Regions from separate parts of the Pectobacterium hainanensis genome, predicted to be linked through region 3. Evidence: predicted binding sites of a transcription regulator. Region 3 holds the regulator's gene; each other region holds the start of a gene.
What was found. The regulator LexA, encoded in region 3, represses DNA repair genes until DNA is damaged. The targets are predictions, from matches to a motif close to TNCTGTATGTACATACAGNA.
Positions count from the first base shown of each region.

Region 1 (2,277 bases), on a different contig from region 3:
TACATTCCCCTCCCTCTTTCGAGGTTCAAACCCATTACTGGATAAGGGTAAGTCAGGCTCGCAATAGGCATTCCAACAGCCTATGATTAACTCGATGATTTTAGTTAATTGATTGATTTACAAAACAAAATTTCGAACTTAGAACGGAATGTCGTCATCGAAATCCATCGGCGGCTCATTGCTGGCCGCAGGGGCGTTATTTTGCGCAGGACGAGCCGGCTGCGGTTGCGCGTTTCCGCTGAACTGGTTTCCACCCTGCGGTTGTTGAGGTTGTCCCCAACCGCCTTGTTGCTGACCGCCACCTGCGTTACCGCCTGCTGGTGCGCCGCCACCCTGGCGTCCACCTAACATCTGCATGGTGCCGCCGACGTTAACAACCACTTCGGTGGTGTAACGCTCTACGCCAGACTGATCGGCCCATTTACGGGTTTGCAGCGCACCTTCAATGTAAACCTGGGAACCTTTACGCAGATACTCACCTGCGACTTCAGCCAGTTTGCCGAACAGAACAACACGGTGCCATTCGGTTTTTTCTTTCTGCTCGCCAGTTTGTTTGTCACGCCAGCTATCGGACGTGGCCAGAGTGATGTTGGCAACCGCACCACCGTTCGGCATATAGCGAACTTCTGGGTCTTGCCCCAGATGCCCGACGAGAATCACTTTATTAACGCCTCTGCTGGCCATGCTCGTGTCTCCTGATGAATCAATTTATGACAGTCTAAACGATCGATTTTAGCATGATACACATTTGTCGCATACCTGCGAAATAGCTTGCGTAATGAAAGGAAAGCTTGCAGCGTTTGCAGAATAAATGGATCAAGCACTGTATATTCATTCAGCCTTGTTTGTGCCATAATTGCACGTTTCGTACCGGTTGTCTCCATCAGTGAGATGATGAAAAACTGCATTGATTCCGGGAAATGTGTGAATGGATAAGATCGAAGTTCGTGGTGCCCGTACCCATAATCTTAAGAATATCAATCTGATAATTCCTCGCGATAAGCTCATTGTTATCACCGGCCTATCGGGTTCAGGTAAGTCATCGCTTGCGTTTGACACGCTGTATGCCGAAGGGCAACGGCGCTATGTGGAATCCCTCTCTGCCTATGCCCGTCAGTTCTTGTCACTGATGGAAAAGCCGGACGTCGATCATATCGAAGGGCTATCGCCCGCTATCTCTATCGAGCAGAAATCCACTTCGCATAATCCCCGTTCCACGGTCGGGACGATTACTGAAATTCATGACTATCTGCGTTTGCTGTTTGCACGCGTGGGTGAACCGCGCTGTCCAGAGCATAATGTGCCGCTGGATGCACAGACGGTCAGCCAGATGGTGGACAACGTGCTGGCACAGCCGGAAGGTAAACGCCTGATGCTGCTGGCGCCGATCGTGAAAGATCGCAAAGGCGAACACAGTAAAACGCTGGAAAACCTGGCTTCACAAGGCTATATCCGTGCCCGTATCGATGGCGAAGTGTGCGATCTTTCTGATCCGCCCAAGCTGGAGCTACAGAAAAAGCACACGATTGAAGTTGTCATCGATCGTTTTAAAGTTCGTGACGATCTGGCTCAGCGTCTGGCGGAATCATTTGAGACGGCGCTGGAACTTTCCGGTGGTAGCGCTATTGTCGCCAATATGGACGATCCTACCCAGCCAGAGTTGCTATTTTCGGCGAATTTTGCCTGCCCGATCTGTGGTTACAGCATGCATGAGCTGGAACCTCGTATGTTTTCGTTCAATAACCCGGCTGGCGCGTGCCCAAGCTGCGATGGTCTGGGCGTCCAACAGTTTTTCGATCCCGCTCGCGTGGTTCAGAATGCGGAACTGTCACTCGCGGGAGGAGCAATACGCGGTTGGGATCGTCGTAATTTCTACTACTTTCAGATGCTGCGTTCGCTGGCCGATCATTACAAGTTTGACGTTGATGCGCCGTTTGAAAGCCTGAATTCAGCAGTCCAGAACGTGATTCTGTACGGTTCCGGTAAAGAGAACGTCGAATTCAAATACATCAACGATCGCGGTGACACCTCAGTGCGTCGTCATCCGTTCGAAGGTGTGCTGCACAACATGGAACGCCGTTATAAAGAAACGGAATCCACCGCGGTGCGCGAAGAGCTGGCAAAATTTATTAGCAACCGCTCCTGCGCCAGCTGCGGGGGGACGCGCCTGCGTGAAGAGGCACGTAACGTGTTCGTTGAGCAGACAACGCTGCCGCAGATTTCCGATATGAGTATCGGACATGCGATGACGTTCTTCCAGAATATGAAGCTCAGTGG
Region 1 is NZ_JBJYIN010000005.1:164,718-166,994, reverse strand. It holds gene ssb1 (single-stranded DNA-binding protein SSB1) at 139-684, opposite strand; gene uvrA (excinuclease ABC subunit UvrA) at 929-2,277, shown strand, end outside.
Region 1: the regulator LexA is predicted to act here: its motif matches at 822-841, upstream of uvrA (excinuclease ABC subunit UvrA).

Region 2 (2,277 bases), on a different contig from region 3:
GACAACCCTAATCCAGTTCCCCCTTCCCGACCACTGACCATCGGATAAAACAACGTATCCTGTAGTTGGGCCGGTACGCCTGGGCCGTCATCCTCAATATCAATACGTGCAGCAAGACGATAACGCACGCCGTGCAATGTGAGTTGGAACGCAGTGCGGGTACGTATCGTAATCGTGCCGCCTTCCTGACCCAGAGCCTGTAGCGCATTACGGGTAATATTTAGTAGCACTTGCTCAACCTGATCGGGGTCGTGGATCAACTCTGGCAGGCTGGGATCATAATCTTTCACCAGCGTCACATTATCTGGTTTTTCCAGCGACACGAGCTGACAAACACGTTCGGCAACCTGATGAATGCTCTGTGTAACGTGTAGACCGGGCTGCTGCGGGCCGAGTAGACGATCGACCAAATTACGCAAGCGGTCCGCCTGCTCAATGATCACTTTGGTATATTCGGTTAGTGCCGGGTCGGGGAGTGCTTTGGAAAGCAGTTGTGCTGCCCCTCGTAATCCACCCAGTGGGTTTTTTATCTCGTGTGCTAATCCCCTGACTAAATCCCGGGCTGCCTGTTGTTGAGCTTGTTGAAGCTGTTCCTGGCTGAGGCGGCGTTGGTTATCCATTGGCGCCATTTCCAGCAGAATAAAGTCATCCTGCACGCGTTGTGCCGTGAGAGACATAATATGCGCTTTACCATCGACGACGATGGTCACTTCGTTGTCTGTAAAACCTTGCCCTGAATCCAGACTTTCGCGCATTAAGTCTATATTCAGAGAAAAATATCCCAGCAGGTCAGGTAAAGGCGTACCTGATAATTTACGTGAGCTTTGTGCCAATAATTGTTGTGCTGCTGGATTGGAGTAATGAATCGCCAGATGGTTATCCAGCAATAATATGCTGTTTATTAAAGAATTGAGGATCTGCCCAGCATCGGGCAGCGTGCCTGTTGCCATAACGCAGACTCCCGCACTCTATGAGCGCACAGTAGTAACTTCAACACCCGTGGAGAAAAAAGCCCATCATAAGATGGGCTGAAAAGTTTCCACGGCAACAAAAACAAAACCAAAAACGTCTTAGCATTCTGTTAATCATCGATCAAGGTTGGGTATCAGCACACCTAACCTTATCGAAGCAGATATCATTACACACTGTAGTACAGTTCGAACTCAACCGGGTGTGGCGTCATGCGAACACGGTCATTCTCTGATTTACGCAGTTCGATGTAAGCATCAATGGTATCATCAGTGAATACACCGCCACGGGTCAGGAATTCACGATCCGCATCCAATGCATTCAGCGCTTCTTCCAGCGAACCAGCCACCTGTGGAATTTCTTTGGCTTCTTCCGGCGGCAGATCGTACAGGTTCTTATCCATTGCATCGCCAGGATGAATTTTGTTGATCACGCCATCCAGACCAGCCATTAACAATGCAGCGAAACACAGGTAAGGGTTAGCTGCCGGATCCGGGAAGCGAACCTCGATACGACGCGCTTTCGCACTGGCAACAACCGGAATACGGATAGATGCAGAACGGTTGCGAGCCGAGTAAGCCAACATAACCGGTGCTTCATACCCTGGAACCAGACGCTTGTAAGAGTTGGTGGTTGGGTTAGCGAGGGCGTTGATGGCTTTAGCATGTTTAATCACCCCGCCGATGTAATACAACGCTGTTTCAGACAGGCCGCCGTATTTGTCACCAGCGAACAGGTTGGTTCCATTTTTAGCTAAAGACATATGGCAGTGCATGCCAGAGCCGTTGTCACCAAACATAGGTTTTGGCATGAAGGTCGCCGTTTTGCCAAATGCATGAGCAACGTTGTGCACGACATATTTGTAAATCTGAATTTCGTCCGCTTTTTTGGTCATGGTATTGAAGCGGGTTGCCACTTCGTTCTGACCTGCGGTAGCAACTTCATGGTGATGCGCTTCGACCACTAAACCCATTTCTTCCATGGTCAGACACATCGTTGAACGCATGTCCTGAGAGGAATCGACCGGAGGTACAGGGAAGTAGCCGCCTTTCACGCCAGGGCGGTGGCCCTTGTTACCGCCTTCGTATTTCGTGCTGGAGTTCCAAGCACCTTCGATATCATCAATGGCAACGTGAGAACCAGAGATGCTGCTGCCGAAACGGATATCATCGAACAGGAAGAATTCTGGCTCTGGCCCGAACAGGACGGTATCGGCAATGCCGGAGGCGCGCAGGAAATCTTCAGCACGTTTAGAAATAGAACGTGGATCGCGATCATAACCTTGCATCGTGCCTGGTTCTAAAATAT
Region 2 is NZ_JBJYIN010000010.1:11,791-14,067, forward strand. It holds gene glnL (nitrogen regulation protein NR(II)) at 1-950, opposite strand, end outside; gene glnA (glutamate--ammonia ligase) at 1,139-2,277, opposite strand, start outside.
Region 2: the regulator LexA is predicted to act here: its motif matches at 965-984, upstream of glnL (nitrogen regulation protein NR(II)).

Region 3 (2,277 bases):
AATAATTTATAGTAAATTTTACGCCAACCTGACATAACAACTTAAAGCCTCTTGTTAGCAATGCGCCGCAAGGATACCAGAAACTACGCTGGAGATCTGTGGTGATGAGACAACGGTTAAGCGTTAAAATGCGAGCGATCTCTTATACTCGTTATCTTTCCGGTTTTGAGTGTGTTGGCTGTATGTCCTGGGCCAACATTCCGAGGCGTTCAAAATGACAATGTTTTGCCTGGCAACCCGAAGCCGATCAGGTATCTATACTATTTTTAGCAATTGGAGGATGAATGAATAAAGCAACGGGGATGACCCGGATTATCAAGGCGACCGGTTATTCTCTTAAGGGGCTTCAGCAAGCGTGGCAACATGAAGCCGCTTTTCGTCAGGAAACGGTACTGACGATCGTTGGCGTCGTTGCCGCCTGCCTGCTGCCCGTCTCTCTGGTTGAGAAACTGCTGCTTATTGGCTCAGTTGTGTTAATCATGCTGTTTGAGCTAGCAAATAGTGCGATTGAAGCGGTCGTCGATCGCATCGGTATGGAGCACCATGAGTTATCTGGTCGGGCAAAAGATATCGGTTCTGCGGCGGTATTTGTGGCCATTTTATTGGCGGCTGTCGTCTGGATCAGCATTATCTGGCAGAATTTTGCGTGAAGGTTTGCAGAAACTAATAAAAAACTGAGGTTTACCCATCTCCTGGTTCCCAAGCGAGCATGACCTGTATATACTCACAGAAAGACTGTATAAACAACCAGGGGGCGGAATGAAAGTACTAACAGCCAGACAGCAGCAGGTCTATGACCTGATCCGCGATCATATTGCGCAGACCGGTATGCCGCCTACGCGTGCGGAAATTGCCCAACAGCTAGGATTTCGTTCACCGAATGCCGCTGAAGAGCATTTAAAAGCATTAGCGCGTAAAGGTGTGATTGAAATTGTCTCTGGCGCCTCTCGCGGTATCCGCTTACTGATGGAGGACGAAACCGGTATTCCGTTGATTGGTCGTGTTGCGGCTGGTGAGCCGCTCTTAGCGCAACAGCATATAGAATGTCACTATCAGGTTGATCCCTCGATGTTCAAGCCCAGAGCGGATTTTTTGCTACGTGTGAATGGGATGTCGATGAAAGATATCGGCATTATGGATGGTGATTTACTTGCCGTACATAAGACGCAGGATGTTCATAATGGACAGGTCGTCGTCGCTCGTATCGAAGATGAAGTCACGGTAAAACGCCTGAAAAAACAGGGCAGTGTGGTGCATTTGCTGGCTGAGAATGACGCGTTTTCTCCCATCGTGGTAGATCTACGTGAACAGAGTTTTTCGATTGAAGGTTTGGCTGTCGGCGTTATTCGTAACGGTGACTGGAGCTGATTTTTCTGCTGTGAGACGCGCTAGAACGGGTTGTTTTAGTATTTGCGCGTTTTGATTCGAGGCATTTTTTGACGTTTTATGGGCACATGTCAATGTGCCCGATAGCCTTGCAGGGCTAGCGTTTCTTGATTGGAATACTATGGTCGTGATCGCACTGATCTGTCTGTTTGCATGCCGCCACTTCCTGGCAACCTTCGCAAAGACCATGAGCTTCAATAACGCTGTGGCGTAAAGTAAAGCCAGCTTGTTGCGCTAAATCACGCAGATTTTCCTCTACACCTTCGGTTTGACGTTCGGCTACCTGACCACACCGATCGCAAATGAAGAGAGCAGAGGTATGGCTATGATCTTCAATATGGTGACAAAGTACATAGCTGTTGTTTGACTCAACACGATGAATAAATCCCTGTTCCAGCAAAAAATCAAGGGCACGATAGACCGTCGGTGGTTTGGCCTGAGGTTCTGATATCCGCAGAAGATCGAGCAGATCATAGGCACTGATAGCACCAGTCTGCTCCGCCATTAAGCGTAACACTTCCAGTCGTTGTGGCGTCAGACGAACACCGCGCTGCTGACAAATCTGTTCAGCCTGGGCAAGCAGGTTGTCCTGAGTGGTTGAATGCATTGTCATATCACCCTGACGGATAGAGGAACAAGCTCATATCTTATCATGGCTGAAGAAAAACGCCGAGATAGTGAGGCGGATTGGATAAATCCTCGATATCAGGCAACCAAATCGATAAGCAAGGCTTGTAATGCGGTTTCTGCCTTTAAATTTAGTACCGTTTCCTGTTGGATAAAGGCTCCATCGCCACAGCATAGCGCCTGACGGCCCGATGATTCGTAGAGGCTCATTGAACCATTAATCGATTGTAGATAGGCCTGATTGCCTTGTAGCTTAATGGTTTT
Region 3 is NZ_JBJYIN010000023.1:40,281-42,557, reverse strand. It holds gene plsB (glycerol-3-phosphate 1-O-acyltransferase PlsB) at 1-35, opposite strand, end outside; gene ACKPVM_RS18785 (diacylglycerol kinase) at 285-650, shown strand; gene lexA (transcriptional repressor LexA) at 760-1,368, shown strand; gene zur (zinc uptake transcriptional repressor Zur) at 1,484-1,993, opposite strand; gene ACKPVM_RS18770 (pirin family protein) at 2,092-2,277, opposite strand, start outside.